DNA from 2 places in the Quadrisphaera sp. GCM10027208 genome. Region 2 is predicted to be linked to the other one. Evidence: riboswitches for the same ligand, from Rfam matches in the RefSeq annotation. Region 2 holds a riboswitch; the other holds the start of a gene.

Region 1 (9,816 bases), on a different contig from region 2:
GTCTCGGCCTCCTCGCGCCGCCGGCGGTCCTCCTCGGCGTGCTGCTCGGCGTCCCGGATCATCCGCTCGATCTCCTCCTTGGGCAGCGCGCTGCCGCCGGAGATCGTCATCGACTGCTCCTTGCCGGTGCCGCGGTCCTTCGCCGAGACGTGGACGATGCCGTTGGCGTCGATGTCGAAGGTGACCTCGATCTGCGGCACCCCCCGCGGCGCCGGCGCGATGCCGGTCAGCTCGAAGGTGCCCAGCGGCTTGTTGTGCGCCGCCACCTCGCGCTCGCCCTGGAACACCTGGATGAGCACGCTGGGCTGGTTGTCCTCGGCGGTGGTGAAGACCTCGGACCGCTTCGTGGGGATGGCCGTGTTCCGCTCGATCAGCTTCGTCATGATGCCGCCCTTGGTCTCGATGCCGAGGGACAGCGGCGTGACGTCGATGAGCAGCACGTCCTTGCGCTCGCCCTTGAGCACCCCGGCCTGGAGCGCGGCGCCGACGGCGACGACCTCGTCAGGGTTGACGCCCTTGTTCGGCTCCTTGCCGCCGGTCAGCTCGCGGACGACGTCGGCGACGGCGGGCATCCGGGTGGAGCCACCGACGAGCACGACGTGGTCGATGTCGGAGACCGTGATGTCGGCGTCCTTGATGACGTTGCGGAACGGCTCCTTGGTCCGCTCCAGCAGGTCAGCGGTCATCTGCTCGAACTGCGCCCGGGTGAGCTTCTCGTCCAGGTGCACCGGACCGTTCTCGGTCATCGACAGGTACTGCAGGCTGATGCTCGTGCTCGTCGCCGAGGACAGCTCCTTCTTGGCCTGCTCGGCTGCCTCCCGGAGACGCTGCATGGCGATCTTGTCCTTGGACAGGTCGACGCCGGCCGTGTTCTTCACCCGGTCGACCAGCCAGTCCACGATCCGCTGGTCCCAGTCGTCGCCGCCGAGGTGGTTGTCACCGCTGGTCGCCCGCACCTGGATGGTGGAGAAGCCGTCCTCGGCGTCCTTGCCCACCTCGAGCAGCGAGACGTCGAAGGTGCCGCCGCCGAGGTCGAAGACGAGGATGAGCTCGTCCTCCTTGCCCTTGTCGAGGCCGTAGGCGAGCGCCGCGGCGGTGGGCTCGTTGATGATCCGCAGGACGTTCAGGCCCGCGATGTCCCCGGCCTCCTTGGTCGCCTGCCGCTGGGCGTCGTTGAAGTACGCGGGCACCGTGATGACCGCGTCGGTGACCTGTTCGCCGAGGTAGGCCTCGGCGTCCCGCTTGAGCTTCTGCAGGATCCGGGCCGAGATCTCCTGCGGGGTGTACTTCTTGCCGTCGATCTCGACCGTCCAGTCGGTACCCATGTGGCGCTTGACCGACCGGATGGTCCGCTCGACGTTGGTCACGGCCTGCCGCTTGGCGATCTCGCCCACGAGCGGCTCGCCGGACTTGGCGAACGCGACGACGGACGGCGTGGTCCGGCCGCCCTCGGCGTTCGCGATGACGGTGGGCTCGCCGCCCTCGAGGACGGCGACCACGGAGTTGGTCGTGCCGAGGTCGATACCGACCGCTCGTGCCATGGATGTGCTCTCCTTCGCGTCTGCGGCGCCCTCCGACCCGGGCCGGGGCGGTCGAGCTGCCTTGAGTCGTCCTCACTCAAGTCTGGTCCCTGCCGATCCGGTGTCAAATCCGGCTGTCCAAACCTGAGCCTGCTGGGCTCAACTACGGCGTGGACGGCCGCATTCCCGGACCTGGCGCCGGGGCCGTCAGGCCAGGACGAGCTCCCAGGTCCCGGCGAGAACTCCGGCGGCGGTCGCGGCCGCGACGACGAGGACGCCGCCGAGGACGACGAGGAGGTCCCCGGCGTGCAGCCGGCTCGGTCGGGCCCAGGTCCGCTGGGTGGAGACCCCGAAGCCGCGCGCCTCCATCGCGGTGGCGAGCGTCGTGGCCCGGCGGATCGACAGCACGAGCAGGGCGAAGACCTGGCCGAGCGCGGTGCGCAGCCGGCCGAGCAGCCGGTCGTCGCCGAGTCCGCGGGCACGGCGGGCCAGGGACAGCTGCTGCCACTCCTCCGCGAGCACGCCGAGCAGCCGCATCGCGGCCAGCGCGGCGAGGACGAAGCGGTGCGGCAGCCGGAGCACCTGGCCGAGGGCGTCGGCGAGCTCGGTGGGGTCCGTGGTCGCCAGCAGGACGACGCCCGGCAGACCGATCGCCAGGATCCGCAGCCCGATCGCGGCACCGGCCGTCAGCGACCCCTCGGTGACGGTCACCGGCCCCAGTCCCAGGAGCACGGCGCCGGAGTCGACCCCGAACCAGGCGGTGACGACGGCGGCCGGCACCGCGGCGACCAGGACGATCCAGCCGCGCCGGGCCAGGGCCAGCGGGCCCATCCCGGCCAGCGGGAGGAGGAGCACCTCGAGCAGCAGCGCCGTCCCGGCGGTGACGACGTCGACGGTGAGCAGCAGGCCGAACGACAGCACGGTGGCGACGGCCAGCTTGGCGACGGGGTTGGCGCGAGCCACCGGCGCGGTCCGGTCGGCGGCGGCCGCGCCGGCACCGAGGTCGACGGCGCTCACCGGGCCGCCGCCGTCGCGGCGGGGACCTGCGAGCGGACGACGCCTGCGCCCACCCGCCAGACGTCGCCGGCCAGCGCGGCGACGAGCTCCTCGTCGTGGGTCGCGGTGACCAGGCCGGTCCCGGCGGCGAGCAGGTCGCCGAGCAGACCGACGAGCTCGGCCCAGGTGCGGGCGTCCTGCCCGAACGTCGGCTCGTCCAGGACGAGCAGCCGCGGGCGGGTGGCCAGCGCGGTGGCCACGGACAGCCGGCGCTGCTCCCCGCCGGACAGCGTGAACGGGTTGGCGCGCGCCAGGTGGGTCAGCCGCAGCCGCTCGAGCAGCTCGTCCACCCGGGCCCGGACGACGTCCTCGGGCAGCCGGAGCCGTCGCGGTCCGACCGCGAGCTCCTCGGTGACGGTGGTCGCGACGAGCTGATGGCGAGGGTCCTGGAACACCGACCCGATCCGGGCGACGAGCTCGCGCGGCCGCCACCGGTACGGCTGCTCCGCGGCCCCGTCGGCCAGGGGCGGCTCGGCCCGCACCCGGCCGGCGCCGGGGCGCACCAGGCCACCGAGGGCCAGCGCGAGGGTCGACTTGCCGGAGCCGTTCGGTCCGACGAGGGCGGCGCCCCGGCCGGCCCGCAGGGTCAGGTCGACGTCGGTGAGCACCGGCGCGGGCAGGCCGCGCCGGTGCACGGCGAGCCCCTCCGCGCGCAGCAGCACCGGCCCGGACGCCGCACCCGAGGCCGCGGGCGGACAGGCCGGGCCGGCAGGGCCGGCAGGGCTCGCAGCACCGGCAGCACCGGCAGCACCGGCAGCACCCAGCCGCAGCGGGTGGCGGCCGGGCACCCAGACGCCGGCGGCGGCGAGACGCTCGCCGTGCTCGGCGAGGACCCGCGCGGCGGGACCGTCGGCCACGACGCCGCCGCCCGGTTCGAGCACGACGACGCGGTCGACGACGTCGAGCCACTCCTGCACCCGGTGCTCGACGACCACGGCGGTGGCGCCGGTGGCGGCGAGCTGGTCGGCGACCACCCGGCGCAGACCTGCGGCGCCGTCCGGGTCGAGCATCGCGGTCGGCTCGTCGAGCAGCAGCACGCCGGGTCGCAGCGCCAGCACCCCGGCGAGCGCGAGACGCTGCCGCTGCCCCCCGGACAGCCGGGCCGTGGGCCGGTCGAGGGCGACACCGAGCCCCACGTCGTCCAGGGCGCGGCGAACCCGCGGCCAGATCTCCTCGCGCGGGACGCCGTGGTTCTCCAGGCCGAAGGCGACGTCGTCGCCGCAGCGGGCCAGCACCGTCTGCGCCTGCGGGTCCTGCAGCAGCAGCCCCGTCGGTGCCAGTCCGCGGCCGGCCTCGACCGCGCGGACCCGGGCCTGCCCGGCCGGGACGCCGTCGACGAGCAGCTCGCCCTCGGCGTCCCCGCCGGTGTCGGGTCCGGTGTCGAGCAGGCCGGCGATGCCGGCGAGCAGGGTCGACTTGCCGGCCCCGCTGGGACCCAGCAGGAGCACCCGCTCGCCGTCCGCGACGTCCAGGTCGACCCCGCGCAGCGCCCAGGCTCGGCGGCCGGGGTGCCGCCACCCCCAGCCACGGGCGCGGATCGAGGGCATCAGACGCGCTCGGCGTCCCGGCCCGACGCCAGCGGCGCGAGCGCCCCGGTGGCGGCCAGCGCACGGGTGAGCAGCCACCCACCCAGCCCGGCGATGACCACGCCGGACACCGTCGTCAACCCGGTGTAGACGAGCTTGTAGGCGGCGCTGAACTCCGGGTAGTAGACGAAGGAGTCGAGCAGGCCGACGACGACGCCGGCGGCGGCGCCGGCCAGCAGCGCGGTCGGCAGCCCCCACCGGCGGTAGAGCAGCAGCGCGAACACGACCTCCGGGCCGAGGCCCTCGAGCAGGCCGTACCAGACGGTCGCGAAGCCCCACTGGTTGCCGACGAGCGCGCTGACCGTGGCCGCGACGAGCTCGGTGTAGACCGCGGCACCGGGGCGGCGGACGACGAGGGCGCCGAGGACCGCGGGCAGCAGCCAGACACCGACGAGCAGACCGGACGCCGGCGGGAAGAACGCCAGCGCCCGGGAGATCGGCTCCCAGCCGGCGTTCCACGCCACGAACAGGAACCCGCCGGCCACGCCCAGGACGCTGGCGACGACGATGTCGACCACCCGCCACCGCGGGCGGGGAGCGGAGGTCCAGCCCGCCAGCCAGGCGCCGACGAGGACGGCGAGCAGGGCCGCCGGGACGGTCAGGTCGGACAGCGGGGTGCCGAACAGGGCCCGGTCCTCCGGCAGGCCGACGGCCCAGATGACGGCGCACAGCAGGGCGCCGGCGAGGACGGCGACGACGGTCGCGGGCCGCAGCCCGCTGGGGTCGTCCTGCGGCGCCCGCGGGTCGCGGCGCCGGTCGTGCGTGGTGCTCATCGAGTGTCCTCCCGTGGGTCACAGGAGGGGGAACGCGCCCGCCGGCGGCGGGCAGGAGCCCGCGACGGCGGGGTTGCTCGAGATGCCCGACTCCCTCCACCGGTGCTAACCGGCTCAGGTTCGAAGGGTCTGCGGAGGGTCCGCACTCTCAGCGCCTCTCGGCGCTCCCCTGTCGTACGCCGTCCACGCTACACCGCCGGTTGCCGGCCGGGCAGGCCTGCGGCACCGTGGCCCCATGATGTGGAAGCTCATGGGTCTGCTGTCCGCGGTCCTCGCCGGCGTCGCAGCCCGCAAGGTGCTCTCGACCGCCTGGGTGAAGGGCACCGGCCACCAGCCGCCGAACAACCCCGAGTCCCCGACGACGTCGTGGCAGGAGGCGGTGGCCTGGGCGGCCGCGTCAGGGGCCCTGGTCGGCCTGGCCCGGATGCTCGCCACCCGCAAGGCGGCCGACTACTACCGCAAGTCCACCGGGCACCTGCCGAAGGGGCTGGAGGAGGTCGGCTGACCCTGGGCGTCCCGACGAGACTCAGAATCCGGGGAGAGACTCAGAACAGGGAGACCACCCAGCGCAGCACCGGGACGAGTACCGGCGCCGCGGCCAGCACCATCCCGACGACGACGAGCACGGCGAGCGCCCGGACCAGCAGCGACGGCTCCCCCGGACGCGGTCGACGCAGGGCACGCAGCACCTCGGCATCCTCCCACGGCCCGCCGCCGCAGCGCCGTCACGGCCCGAGCAGGGGGGTGGCCAGCGGGACGCCGGGGCGGTAGGCGAGGTGCAGGTGGCTCGGCGCGTCCAGGACGACGAGGTCGGCCCGGGCGCCGACGCCGAGGTGCCCGACGTCGTCCCGGCGCAAGGCCCTGGCCCCGCCTGCGGTGGCCGCCCACAGCGCCTCGCTCGGCGTCATCGCCATCTCCCGGACGGCGAGCGCGATGCACAGCGGCATCGAGGAGGTGAACGACGTGCCCGGGTTGCAGTCGGTCGCGAGCGCGACGACCACCCCGGCGTCCAGCAGCCGGCGGGCGTCCGGGTACGGCGAGCGGGTGGAGAACTCCACCCCGGGCAGCAGGGTCGCGACCGTGGCCGACCCGGCCAGGGCGTCGACGTCGGCGGCGGACAGGTACGTGCAGTGGTCGGCGCTGGCGGCCCCCAGCTCGACCGCGAGCCGCACCCCCGGGCCGTGGCCGAGCTGGTTGGCGTGCACCCGCAGCCCGAGCCCGGCGGCCCGGCCCGCCTGCAGCACGGCCCGGGACTCCTCGGCGTCGAAGGCGTGCGCGGACGACGGCTCGCAGAACACGTCCACCCACCGGGCGTGCGGCGCGCAGGCGGCGAGCATGTCGCCGGTGACGAGGGCGAGGTACTCCTCGCGCCGGCCGGCCAGCTCCGGCGGGACGACGTGGGCGCCCAGGAACGTCGTCTCCGGCGTCACCTCCCGGGCGAGCCGCAGCGCCCGGACCTCGTCGGCGGTCGTCAGCCCGTAGCCGCTCTTGACCTCGACGGTCGTCGTGCCCTGCCGGCGCATCTCGGTGACGAGGCCCTGCAGCCGGACGCGCAGCTCCTCCTCACCGGCCGCCCGGGTGGCGGCCACGGTGGAGGCGATGCCGCCGCCGTCGTACCGCTCACCGCGCATCCGGGCGGCGAACTCGGCCGAGCGGTCCCCGGCGAACACGAGGTGGGTGTGGGAGTCGACGAACCCGGGGACGACGGCCCGGCCACCGACGTCCACCCGCTCGTCGGCGTCCGGGGCACGGGACGCCGGACCCACCCACGCGACCCGCCCGGCGTCGACGACGAGGGCGGCGTCGGTGAGGGTGCCGAGCGAGGCGTCCTGGGTGACGAGCTCGGCGACGCCGGTGACCAGCGTGCTCATCGGTCCTCCCACAGCGGTGCGACGGCGCCGGCGAGCAGCGCGGCCACGTCCCCGAGCCGGTGCCGGCCGCCCTCGACGACGACCTGCCCGCCGACGACGACGGTGTCGACGTCGGGGGCGCCGGCCACGAGCACGGCCTGCTCCGGGTCGGCGCCGGCGGTACGGACGGTGTCCAGCCGGACGGCGAGCAGGTCGGCGGGCGCACCGACGGCGATCCGGCCCGCGTCCGGACGGCCCAGGGCCGCGTGCCCGTCGGCGGTGAGCGCGGCGACCAGCTCGCCGGGGGTGAACCGGCCGCGCTGACCGGCGGCCAGCCGCTCGTGGGCCTCGAGCAGCCGGGCCTCGGCGAGCAGGTCGACGAGCACGTGCTGGTCGCTGCCCAGGCACAGCGGCGACCCCGCGTCGGCGAGCCGGCGGGCCGGGCCGATCCCGTCGGCGAGGTCGGCCTCCGTGCTCGGGCACACGCACACGGCCGTGCCGCTGGCCCCCAGGGCCGCGACGTCGGCGACGCTCAGGTGGGTGGCGTGCACGGCCGTGGTCCGCGGGCCCAGGACGCCGTGGTCGGCGAGCAGAGCGGTCGGGGTGCGGCCGTGCGCGGCGCGGCAGGCGTCGTTCTCGGCCGGCTGCTCGGACAGGTGCACGTGCAGCGGGCGGCCGGCGGCCGCCTCGGCGACGGCGGCGAGCCGGTCGGCGGGGACGGCGCGCACCGAGTGCACGGCGGCCCCCACGACGGTGTCCTCGTCGCCGGGCAGGTCGGCGACCCGGGCCGCCCAGGCGTCGACGTCACCGTCGGAGAACCGCTGCTGCACCTCGTCGAGGGGGAGGTACCCGTCGTCGCCCAGCCCGCCGGCGAGGTAGACGGTGTCGAGCAGGGTGAGCCGGACGCCGGCGTCACGGGCGGCCTGGCGCAGCGCCTCCCCCATCGCGTTCGGGTCGGCGTAGCGGCGGCCGCCGCCGGGGTGGTGCAGGTAGTGGAACTCCCCCACCGCGGTGACCCCGGCCAGGGACATCTCGGCGTAGACGGCGCGGGCGAGGGCGAGGTAGGAGTCCGGGTCGAGCCGGCGGGCGACCGCGTACATCCGCTCCCGCCACGTCCAGAACGTGCCGCCGCCGTCGTGGGTGCGTCCGCGCAGGGCCCGGTGGAACGCGTGGCTGTGCGCGTTGGCCAGGCCGGGCAGGACGAGCCCGGTCAGCCGGACGTCGCCGGGGCGGGCGGGTGCCCCGGTGGTGACGGCCGTGACCCGGCCGGCGTCCGTCTGCACCCGGACGGCGTCCCGGACGCCGTCGGTGAGCCAGGCGCGCTCGCACCAGAACGCCGTCACCGGGCACCACCGTCGTCCGGTCGGCCGCGCTGCCCGGCGGCGTGGCTGTCCCCGACCAGGTGACTGTCCCCGGCCAGGTGGCGCAGGACGGCGGCGAGGGCCTGCACGCCCGCCCGGCAGTCCTGCGGCTCGGCGTGCTCGGCGGGTGAGTGGGACACACCGGTGGGGTTGCGGACGAACAGCATCGCGGCGGGCACCCCGGCGGCGGCGAGGATCCCGGCGTCGTGCCCGGCGCCGGTGGCCAGCACCGGGGCCGGCCGGCCGTCCCCGTGGGTCCGGCCGACGACGGCGGCCAGCTCGTCGCGCAGCCGGACGGGGAACGTGGTCGGCGGCGTCCAGGACTCCTCGACCGGGCCGGCCCCGGCCGCGCTCGCGACGTCCGCGACGACCCGGCGGACGGCGTCGGCGTCCGGGCCGCGGGCGTCCAGCCAGGCGGTGACCGCCGACGGGATCGCGTTCACCCCGTTGGGCTCCACCCGCACCCGGGCGACGGTGGCCAGGGCCGCGTGCCGCTCGGCGGCGGCCCGGGCCGTGGTGACGGCGGCGGCAAGCCGCAGCATCGGGTCGTCCCGGTCGGCGAGCCGGGTGGTGCCGGCGTGGTCGGCGCGGCCGGGCAGGTCGAACCGCCACCGCCCGTGCGGCCAGATCGCGCCGGCCACCCCGACCGGGGCGTCGTCCAGGTCGGCGAGGTGGCGGCCCTGCTCGACGTGCAGCTCGACGAACACCCCGACCCGCCGCAGGGCCTGCTCGTCGCGGCCGAGGGCGGCGACGTCCACGCCGTGCGCGGCGGCGGCCTGCGCCCAGGTCGTGCCGTCGGCGTCGGTGAGCCCCCGGGCCCGGTCGGGGTGCAGCGCCCCGGTGAGCACCCGGGACCCGGCGCAGGCGACGCCGAACCGGGCGCCCTCCTCGTCGGCGAAGCACGCGACCGCGACCGGGCGGTCCGGCGTCCAGCCGTCCGAGCGCAGCCGGTCGAGCGCGGCGAACGCGCTGAGGACGCCGAGCGGGCCGTCGAACGCGCCGCCGTCGGGTACCGAGTCCAGGTGCGAGCCGAGGACGACGCCGGGCCGGCCGGCGTCCGCCGCGGCGTCCGGGTCACCCCACCACGCCCACAGGTTGCCGGCCCGGTCCCCGGTGACGTCCAGGCCGCGGCGCCGGGCCTGGTCGGTGAACCACGCGCGCAGCTCGGCGTCCTCGGCGGTCCAGGCGAACCGGCGGTAGCCGCCGGTCCGCCGGTCGCGGCCCACCGGTTCGAGGTCCGCCCACATCGCGGCCAGGGGATCGGGTCCGGTCACGGCGTCTCCCGCATCGGCACCCGCACCCCCCGCTCGGCCGCGACCCGCTCGGCGGCCTGGTACCCGGCGTCGACGTGCCGGAGCACACCGGTGCCCGGGTCGTTCGTCAGCACCCGCTCGAGCTTGAGCGCCGCGAGCGGGGTGCCGTCGGCGACGGTGACCTGCCCGGCGTGGATGGACCGTCCGATGCCGACGCCGCCGCCGTGGTGGATCGACACCCACGTCGCCCCGGACGCCGTGTTGACCAGGGCGTTGAGCAGCGGCCAGTCCGCGATCGCGTCGGAGCCGTCGGCCATCGCCTCGGTCTCCCGGTAGGGGGAGGCGACGGAGCCGGCGTCGAGGTGGTCGCGGCCGATGACGACCGGGGCGGACAGCTCCCCGGAGGCGACCATCTCG
Region 2 (9,816 bases):
CGACAGCTGGACGACGCGGTGCACACCGGTGGTGTCCTGGGCGGTCACGGCGGTGACCGCGCACGTGCCGTGGGCACCGAGGGCCGCGAAGGTGGTCAGGTCGGCCGCCACGCCGGCCGCGCCGCCGGAGTCGGTCCCGGCGACGGTCAGCGCGACCAGCGGGGTGCGGGTGCGTGTCACCGGAGGACCTCCGCGATCCCGGCGAACGCGGCGGCCGGGTCAGCGGCGCGCATGACCGCTCCCATGACGGCGACGCCGTAGGCGCCGGCGTCGCGCACCGCGGCGGCGTTGCGGGCGTCGACGCCCCCGAGGGCGAACACCGGCACGTCCCCGGCGAGCCGCACCGCGCGGCGCACGCCGGCCGCTCCGAGGGGCGGGCCGTACCCCGGCTTGGACGCCGACGCGCCGACCGGCGAGATCGTCAGGTACGCCGCTCCGCCGCCGACGGCTCGGGCGACCTCCTCGTCGTCGTGGCAGGAGCGTCCGTGGAAGGCGGCCGGCCCCGCGTCGGCAACCTGCTGTGCCGCCGCAAGGTGGACGCCCGCGGCCCCCTCCAGCCAGGTGCGTGCCGTGATCGTCGTGACCCCGGTGGCGCCGACGGCGCGGGCCAGCTCCTGGCGCTCACCGCGGGGCAGGTCCAGCTCGCGGAGCACGACGGCGCCCAGTCCCGCCTGGACGCACGCCGTCACGGCGCCGACGAGGTCGTGGCCGGCGGGCAGCTGGCGACGGTCGGTGAGGACGAGCACGCGAGGGAGCCTCACGTGCCGACCCGCCCGGCCATGGGGCTCGACGCACGGGCCGTGGCGAGCCGCGGGATGCGGCCGGCGAGCCGGGCCAGCTCGCCGGCCTCGACCGCCGCGCGCAGGGCCGCGGCCATCTGCACCGGCCGGTCCGCGCGGGTGATCGCCGTGGCGGCGAGGACGGCGTCACAACCGAGCTCCATCGCCAGGGCGGCGTCACTGGCGGTGCCGATGCCGGCGTCCAGGACGACGGGGACCGCCACCGCGGCGCGGACGGCCTCGATCGCGTGCGGGTCGTCGATGCCGCGGCCGGAACCGATGGGTGACCCGAGCGGCATGACGGCGGCGCACCCGACGTCCTCGAGCCGCCGGGCCACCACCGGGTCGGGGGTCGTGTAGGGCAGCACCGTGAACCCCTGGTCCACCAGCGTCTCCGCCGCGTCGAGCAGCTCGACGACGTCCGGCAGCAGACTCGTCTCGTCGCCGACGACCTCCAGCTTCACCCAGTCCGTCTGGAGTGCCTCACGGGCCAGCTGGGCGGTGAGGACGGCCTCCCGGGCGCTGAGGCACCCTGCCGTGTTGGGCACGACGCGCACGCCGGTGTCGCGCAGGGCGTCCAGGAGCCCGCCGCTGCCCTGGTCGGACGTGCGCCGGATCGACACGGTGACCAGTCCGGGGGCAGCGGCGGCGACGACGTCGCGCACCGTGCTGATGCTCGTCAACCCACCGGTGCCGACCCACAGGCGGCCGGGCAGCTCCACCCCCGCCAGCTGCATCGGGCTCACCCTCCTTGGTAGGCCGTGACGACCTCGACCACGTCGCCCGGTGACAGCCGCGTGCTGCGCCAGGAGGACGCCGGGACGACGGCACCGTTGACGGCGACCGCGACCCCCTGGGCGGAGGGCACGAGCTCGTGCAGCGTCGTGCGGTCGTCCACGACCCGCGGCTGCCCGTTGAGGGTGATGTCGATGCTGCTCGTGGCGTCGGTGCTCATGGCGTGGTCGGTGCTCATGGTGTGGTCGGTGCTCATGTGGTGAGGGCCCTCCCCTGACCGGTCGGTGTGACGTGCTGCGGGTGGGTGAAGCGGCTCGGGACGAAGGGCCGGGCGACGGCCGGCACGTCGGAGCCCTCGACGTGGGCCCGCACGGCCTGGGCGGTCACCGGGGCGAGCAGGACGCCGCCGCGGTAGTGGCCGACGGCGAGCACCTCGCGCACCGGGCCGCTGTGGGCGCGCGGCCCGATGAGGGGCCCGTTGTCCGGGGTGCCGGGCCGGTGCCGGGCGGTGATCTCGAGGACGCCGGCGGTCTCCAGCCCGGGGACCAGGGTCCGTGCTGCGTGCAGCAGCCGGACGACGGTGCCGAGGCCGGCGACGGGCTCGGCGTCGTGCTCCTCCTCCGACGCGCCGACGACCACCTCGCCGCCGGCGCGAGGGACGACGTAGACCGGCTGGCCGTGCACCCGGGCACGCAGCACCCGCGACGGCGGGTCGCCCGCCCGCAGCCGGATCGTCTCCCCGCGCACCGGACGCACCTGCGGCACCGCGGTCCGGGCCTCGGCACCGGTGGCGACCACGACGGCGTCGCAGTCGAACCGGGTGCCGTCCGCAGTCACCACGCCGGCGGCGTCCACGGCCGCTCGCGCCGCCACGAGGCGGTCACCGAGCAGCTGCAGCAGGGCGCGCACCACCTTGCGGGGGTTGACGTTGTGGTCGTCCGGCAGGAGTGCCGCGCCGGCCACGCGGGACAGCGTGGGCTCCTGGGCCCGCGCCTCTCGCGGGCCGAGCTCCTGGAAGCGCAGGCCCTCGGCTGCCAGCACCTCGAGCGAGCGTCGGACCTGCCGCAGGTCGTCGTGGTCCTGCCCGACCAGCAGCGTGCCCGCGGTGCGCAGGTCGACGTCCACACCGGAGGCCGCGCCCAGTCGCGCGGCGTACTGCGGCCACAGCCGGGCCGAGGCGACGCCGAGCCGGAGCAGGTCCGCCTCGCCGTGCCAGGCCTCCCCGGCGGGGGCCAGCATGCCGGCCGCGGCACGGGTCGCCCCGGCGCCGGGGTCGGGGTCGAACACCCGCACCTCGTGGCCGGCGCGGGCCAGCTCCTCGGCGCAGGCGAGGCCGACGACGCCGGCGCCGATCACGGCCGCCCTCATCCGCGTGCGACGGCGTCGACGAGCCCCCTGGCGGCGAGCTCGGGCCGGGGGGACCGGCAGATGGCTGAGGCGACGGCGACGCCGTAGGCGCCGGCGGCCATCACCTCGGGGACGCGCTCGGCGGTGATGCCGGAGACGGCGATCGCGGGCAGGACGCCGGCAGCCTCACGCAGGGCGTCCAGGCCGATCGGGGCCGGCAGGCCCGCCTTCGTGGTGGTGCGGTGGACCGGTCCGACGCCGGCGTAGTCGGCGCCCTGCGCCCTGGCGTCCTCGGCGTGCCCCGCGTGCCGGCAGGTCCCGCCGACGAGGAAGCCTGGTGGGGCGAGACGCCTGGCCTCCGCGACGGGGAGGTCGTCGAGCCCGAGGTGGACGCCGTGCGCCCCCGCGGCCAGGGCGATGTCGAGCCGGTCGTTGACGATCACCGTGGCCGGCGTCCCGGCGAGACGGTCCACGAGCGCCCGGGTGAAGGCCAGGACCTCGCGGTCGGGCAGCGACTTGGCCCGGACCTGGACGGCGTCCACGCCGGCCTGGACGACCGCCTCCAGCACGGTCAGCGCCAGGGCGTCGTACGACGGGAAGTCGGTGATGCAGTGGATGCGGGGTAGCACGTCGCTCCTCACTTCCTTCGCCGGCATGACCCGGATCAGGTTCAGCGGTCGGAGCGGCTCCAGCTCCCTCTCAGCCCGATGCCTCGGACTCCCGCGGTGGAATCGCGACAAACGTAGCAGGCGGGCGGGTGGGTCGTGAAGAGGTCAGAACAGGGCGTTGGCCAGCGCCCTGCGGGCGGCGAGCACCCGCTCGTCGTCCGGGCCGACGACCTCGAACAGGTCGAGCATCCGCCGGCGGACGGTCTCCCGCTCCTCACCGGAGGTGATCCGGACGAGGTCGACGAGCCGGGTGAACGCGTCCTCGACGTGGCCGCCGAGCACGTCGAGGTCGGCGCAGCGCATGCCGGCCTCGACGTCCGTCGGGTCGTCCGCAGCGGCCCTGCGGGTGGCCTCGGGGTCCAGGTCCCGGGTCCGGGCCATCAGCTCGACCTGCGCGAGGCCCGCCCGGGCGTCGGCGTCCGCCGGGCTCTCGGCGAGTGCCCGGCGGTAGGCGTCCGCCGCAGCCTCCAGGTCGCCACGCTGGATGGCGTCGTACGCCTCCTGGTGCAGCGGGGGCAGCGGCGCCGGCTGGTCGTCGGCCTCACCGGCCTGCTCGGTACCGTCCAGGGTGCCGGTCACGCCGTTCTCCGCGGCGACCCGCAGCAGCTCGTCGAGGACCTGGCGCACCTGCGGCTCCGGCACGGCTCCCTGGAACAGCGGGACGGGCTGGCCGCGCAGGATGGCCACGACGGTGGGGATGGACTGCACCTGGAACGCCTGGGAGATCTGCGGGTTGGCGTCGACGTCCACCTTGGCCAGCAGGAACCGGCCGCCGTAGTCCTCGGCCAGCCGCTCGAGCACCGGGGACAGCTGACGGCACGGGCCGCACCAGGTGGCCCACAGGTCGACGACGACCGGCACGGTCATCGACAGCTGGACGACGTCGGCGAAGTCGGCCTCGGTGACGTCGCGGACGAACCGCCCGCCGCCGCCGGAACCCGACGACGGCGCCTGCTGGCTGAGGCGGGACAGGTCGACGGCGCCACGCAGGTCCAGGCGCGGTCCGGGCTGGCTGGGGGGCTGGGTCATCGGGGGAGGTCCTCTCCTCGGGTCCGGTTCTGCAGTGTGGTCGGTGCGGTTCGGCGCGGGGCGGTGGGGGTCACGCGGGACGGTGGGGGTCAGGTGGCGGTCGCGGCGAGGACGGCGCGCTCACCGCCGAGCACCGTCACCGGCTCCGACGAGCCCTCGGGCGGGACGGCGAAGGCGACCATCTGCAACGAGGTGACCGTCGCCGCCTCGGTGGCCTCCTCGGTGCCGGCGAGCACGGCGAGGTCCTCCGGCAGCGGGAGCCGGGCGCCCTCGGCGGTGACGGCGAAGGCGCGCCTGCTCTCGATCGCCCCGAGGACGACGGCGCCCCCGTCGCTGGTGCGCAGTGCCCACACCTGCCCCTCGCGGGGGGTGTGCGTGACGTCGTAGTCGAAGAACTCACTGACCGCCTCCCGCTCGGCCTCCTGCTCAGCGACCACCTGGGCGCGCAGGACGTCGTCGGCGAAGAACTCCGCGTGCTCGCTGTCGTCGCCGAGGGCGAGGGCGTCGGCGTAGCGTGCGACGACCTGCGCCGGAGCGGCCACCAGGCCGCTCTGCTCGGCCGGGTCGAGGGCCTGCACCGGCTCCCCGGAGGGCAGCTCGGGCAGGGTCGTGCCCGGCAGCATCGTCACCCAGGCGGTCAACCGGTACATCTCCCGCGGGGACTCCTGAGTGAGCACCTGGAGCTGTGGGGCGGCGTCCGGCGCCGGACGCGAGGCGGTGAGGAACCACCGCGGCCACCCGTCGGCCTCGGGTGCGGCCGTGAGCAGCAGCTCTCCGCCGAGGTCGGGGAGCTCCGGGCGGTCCTCGAGCTGACGGCGCAGCGTGTACCGGGCGGTACGCACCTCGAGCGCCGGACCGGTCACCCGGGACTCCAGCGGCGCGGCGTCCAGGGCCTCGTCCCCGGAGGCGAGGACGTCGAGCACCCGCTCGCGCACCATGACGGCCTGCCCGTCGTCGACGACGGGCACGGGCTCGGTCACCTCGACCGGGCGCGGCTCGGGCAGCGGCTCCTGCGCGCACCCGGCGAGCAGCGCGCCGGCGGCCAGCCCGGCGGCGGCAGCGCGAAGCACGGAGCGGCTCACCGCTGCACCTGCCGGTCGTGACGGGGGCGGCCGGCCCGCACCGGGGACAGCTCGCCGCGCACCCACATCCAGGCCAGCGCGGCGCCCCCGGTCCCCAGCAGGACGCCACCGAGGACGATGAGCGGGACCGACCACGGCGTGGTGACCTCCCGCGGCCACGTCAACGTCAGCCGTGCGGGGCCGGGGACGGTGCCGTTCGTGGCGGCGAGCAGGGCCCAGCTGCCCGGCGGCGGGTCGTAGACGAACGTCGCACCACCGGTCCCGACCTCCTGCTCGGTCCACAGGTCGGAGGTGGTGCCGGGGTCCGGCACCTCCGTCTCGCCGTCCACGGTCCGGACGGCGAGCCTCTCCGGCGTCCGCAGACCGCCGATTCTGGCGTGGGCAGCGCCGTCCACCCACGCCTCGACGTCCGCGGTGCGGCCGACGGCGAGGACGACCGGGGTGTCGTTCTCACCGGCCGTGACCGTCACCGTCACCGGGCCCTCGCGCATCTCCAGCACGCCCGGCTCGGTGACGGCCAGCGGGACGTCGGAGGGCAGCGTCGCGGTGGCGCTCACCTCGTCCTCAGGCAGCCACACGGTGCGCTGGGCGATACCGACCGCGAGCGCGGCGACCCCGGCCAGCGCGAGCAGCCCGGCCAGCACGGCCAGCAGGACGCGTTGCACGGGTGCTGCTCCTCGGGGTCGGGCTCGGGTCGGGGTCGGGCCGACGATCAGGATAGGTGGGCGTCACCAGGCCGGCGCGCCGCGGTCGGACGCCGCGGTCGGACGCCGTGACCCGGGACGGCGAACCGTGGCGACGGACAGTGAGGGCACGGGCACGACTCGTCAAACCGTGGCCGGGGTGCACCGGTGAGTCTGACGTTTCCGCCACGGCCGGACGCCGCCCCACCTACCGTCGGCGAGGACGGGGCAGACGTCCCGGACCGGACGAGACGGAGGCACCAGGGTGGGCACGACGACGGACCGGCAGGCACCGGTGACCCAGCCGACAGAGGCAGCCCAGGCGAGCCCGGCGGCACCCGCGAGACGGGCGGCGGTCTTCGGCCGGGCGGGGACACAGCCCAAGCCGTGGGGGCACGAGGTGCTCTTCGCTCTGGTCGACGGGTGCTACGCCGGCAAGCTCATCACCGTGCACGCCGGTCACTGCCTGTCCTGCCAGTTCCACCGGGAGAAGGACGAGACCCTCTACGTCGTCTCCGGCCAGGGAGTCGTCGAGCACGGCCCGGACGCCGAGCACCTGGAGGCCGTGGTGGTCCGCGCCGGCGACACCGTGCACGTCCCGGCCGGGGTGGTGCACCGGGTCGCGGCGACGACCGAGCTCGTCGTGGCCGAGTGCTCGACCGCGGCGCCGGGCTGGCGCGAGGACGTCGTCCGGCTCAGCGACGCCTACGGCCGCGCGGGTACCACGGCTCCGTGAGGGCTCAGATGCTCCGTGAGGGCTCAGAACCGGGCCGGCTCGGTGTACCCGCCCCACTCCTGCTGCAGCGCCCCGCAGATCTCACCGAGGGTGGCCTCGGCCCGCACGGCCTCCAGCATCGGCTCGACGAGGTTGCCGTCGGTGCGGGCCACCTCGACCATGCGGCGCACCGCGGCGCGCGCCGCTGCGTCGTCGCGAGCCTGCCGGCGCTGCGCCAGCACCCGGACCTGCTCGCGCTCGACCTCGTGACTGACGCGCAGGATCTCCAGCTCGCGGGCCGTCGTCTGCGTGTGGCAGTTGACCCCGACGATCTTCTTGTCGCCCTTCTCCAGCGCGGTCTGGTAGGCGAAGGCCGCGTCGGCGATCTCGCCGGTGAACCAGCCGTCCTCGATGCCGCGCAGGATCCCGGACGTCATCGGCCCGATCTCGTGCTCCACGACCCCGTCGGCGTTCGGCGTCCGGCCCTGCTCCCCCATCCGGCGGATTCGCTCGAAGATGCGCTCGGCCTCGGCCTCGAGCCGGTCCGTGAGCGCCTCGACGTACCAGGACCCGCCGAGAGGGTCGGCGACGTTCGTGACACCGGTCTCCTCCATCAGCACCTGCTGGGTCCGCAGCGCGACCTCCGCCGACTCCTCCGTCGGCAGGGCGAGGGTCTCGTCAAGGGCGTTGGTGTGCAACGAGTTCGTGCCGCCGAGAACGGCGGCGAGCGCCTCCACCGCCGTCCGGACGACGTTGTTCATGGGCTGCTGGGCGGTGAGTGACACACCGGCCGTCTGGGTGTGGAAGCGCAGCCACTGCGCCTTGTCGGTCCTGGCGCCGTAGACGTCTCGCAGCCAGCGCGCCCAGATGCGCCGGGCCGCACGGAACTTCGCGATCTCCTCGAAGAAGTCGACGTGCGCGTCGAAGAAGAAGGACAGTCCGGGGGCGAACACGTCGACGTCCATGCCGCGCGAGAGCCCGAGCTCCACGTAGGCGAAGCCGTCGGCGAGCGTGTACGCCAGCTCCTGGGCGGCGGTGGAGCCTGCCTCGCGGATGTGGTAGCCGGACACCGAGAGCGGCTTGTACGCGGGGATGTTGGCCGCGCAGTACTCCATCAGGTCGCCGATGAGACGCAGGTGCGGCTCCGGCGGGAACAGCCACTCCTTCTGCGCGATGTACTCCTTGAAGATGTCCGTCTGCAGGGTGCCGTTGAGGGTGCGGATGTCGACACCCTGCCGCTCGGCGGCGACCAGGTACATGCAGAACACCGGGACGGCGGGCCCGGAGATCGTCATCGACGTGGTGACGTCCCCGAGCGGGATGCCGTCGAACAGCACGTCCATGTCGGCCGCGCTGTCGACCGCGACGCCGCAGTGCCCGACCTCGCCGAGACTGCGCGGGTCGTCGGAGTCGCGGCCCATGAGGGTCGGCATGTCGAAGGCCACGGACAGGCCGCCACCGCCGCGCTCGAGGATCATCCGGTAGCGCTCGTTGGTCTGCCGCGCGTTGCCGAACCCGGCGAACTGCCGGATGGTCCAGGTGCGGCCGCGGTAGCCGGTGGCGTACAGGCCGCGGGTGAACGGGAACTCCCCGGGCCAGCCGATATGGTCCATCCGCGGGTCGCTCGCACCCTCCGGCGGCCCGTAGACCGGGTCGACGTCCGTCCCCGACAGCGTGGTGAAGTCCGCGTCCCGGACCTTTCCGCTCGCCAGCGCGGCGTCGTACCGCTCCTGCCAGCGACGTCGTCCGGCCTCGATCTGCTCCGCGTCCATGCCGCCAGGTTACTCGGACGTCCGACTATCCGGGAAGTCTCCGGCGCCGATCCGCACCAGCCGCAGCAGCCCAGTGAGGTCGGCGCGCTGCCGGGCGTCCAGGGCCTCCAGGCCGAACTCGATCGCGTGCAGGCGCTCGGTCGCCCGCGCGGCGACGTCCCGGCCGGACGGCGTGATCCTCGCCAGCGTGCCGCGCCCGTCACGAGGGTTGGGCACCCGCTCGACGAACCCGGAGGCCTCCAGGCGGTCGACGATGTTCGTGACGCTCGTCGGGTGCACCATGAGGCGCTCGCCCACCTTGGACAGCGGCAGCTCGCCGGCCGAGCTGAACACCAGCAGGACCAGTGCCTCGTAGCGGGCGAACGTCAGCCCGAGCGGTTTGAGGACGGCGTCGAACCGGGCCAGCAGGAGCTGCTGGACGCGCATCACCGACGTGGCCGCGGCCATCGCGTCGTGCGGGCTGTCGGCGCCCCAGTGCTGGCACCACAGCTCCTCGGCGCGGGCGACCGGGTCGAACGAGAGCCTGGGCCTGGGCACGGCCGTCACGGTACCCGCGCGCAGGCCGGCGTCCGGTGCAGCCGTGACGGATCACGATCCGGTCTCGACGGGAACCGGGCCGACGTGGCCGGCGTCACAGCGGTGCCCGTCGTCGAGGAGGAGCCATGAGCAGCCCGACCGATCCTGTCCCGGACGACCGGCGCCGTCGCGTGACCCGACGGGCCGTCGTCGCCGTCGCGGCCGCCACCGCCGGGCTTCTCGTCGTCCCGGCCCTCACCGGCACCGAGCCGGAGGCCGCCGCCGCCGAGCTCGTGCCGTTCACCGGCTGCGACGACGTCGAGCAGTGGTACCGGGACCAGGCGCTCGACCTGGTCGGGCCGTGGGGCCTGCAGGGACCCGACGCCGGCGGCAGCTGGCTCGGGCGCGTGCTCGGCGCGCCGGGCGGTCAGGACGACGCGCTCGCGGGCATCGCCGAGGACGCCGCCGAGAGCGCCGCCGAGGCCGCCGA

Evidence for each region. Region 2 has a riboswitch for thiamine pyrophosphate ahead of thiE (thiamine phosphate synthase). Riboswitches for the same ligand answer to the same signal wherever they lie in the genome.
Region 1: linked by a shared signal. The riboswitch ahead of ACFP6A_RS08215 (ECF transporter S component) and the one ahead of thiE (thiamine phosphate synthase) in region 2 are both predicted to bind thiamine pyrophosphate.

What each region holds. Positions count from the first base shown of each region.
Region 1 is NZ_JBHSRC010000004.1:105,186-115,001, forward strand. Features, by position in the region: gene dnaK (molecular chaperone DnaK) at 1-1,541, opposite strand, end outside; gene ACFP6A_RS08205 (energy-coupling factor transporter transmembrane component T family protein) at 1,728-2,537, opposite strand; gene ACFP6A_RS08210 (ABC transporter ATP-binding protein) at 2,534-4,123, opposite strand; gene ACFP6A_RS08215 (ECF transporter S component) at 4,123-4,935, opposite strand; TPP riboswitch at 5,010-5,116, opposite strand; gene ACFP6A_RS08220 (DUF4235 domain-containing protein) at 5,171-5,440, shown strand; gene ACFP6A_RS08225 (hypothetical protein) at 5,481-5,624, opposite strand; gene hutI (imidazolonepropionase) at 5,661-6,806, opposite strand; gene ACFP6A_RS08235 (formimidoylglutamate deiminase) at 6,803-8,128, opposite strand; gene ACFP6A_RS08240 (allantoate amidohydrolase) at 8,125-9,393, opposite strand; gene hutU (urocanate hydratase) at 9,417-9,816, opposite strand, start outside.
Region 2 is NZ_JBHSRC010000003.1:438,812-448,627, forward strand. Features, by position in the region: gene thiD (bifunctional hydroxymethylpyrimidine kinase/phosphomethylpyrimidine kinase) at 1-180, opposite strand, end outside; gene ACFP6A_RS07455 (thiamine phosphate synthase) at 177-761, opposite strand; gene ACFP6A_RS07460 (thiazole synthase) at 758-1,516, opposite strand; gene thiS (sulfur carrier protein ThiS) at 1,522-1,770, opposite strand; gene thiO (glycine oxidase ThiO) at 1,767-2,882, opposite strand; gene thiE (thiamine phosphate synthase) at 2,879-3,490, opposite strand; TPP riboswitch at 3,485-3,595, opposite strand; gene ACFP6A_RS07480 (tetratricopeptide repeat protein) at 3,635-4,558, opposite strand; gene ACFP6A_RS07485 (hypothetical protein) at 4,648-5,640, opposite strand; gene ACFP6A_RS07490 (hypothetical protein) at 5,637-6,305, opposite strand; gene ACFP6A_RS07495 (cupin domain-containing protein) at 6,619-7,059, shown strand; gene ACFP6A_RS07500 (methylmalonyl-CoA mutase) at 7,083-8,810, opposite strand; gene ACFP6A_RS07505 (MarR family winged helix-turn-helix transcriptional regulator) at 8,820-9,347, opposite strand; gene ACFP6A_RS07510 (beta-propeller domain-containing protein) at 9,473-9,816, shown strand, end outside.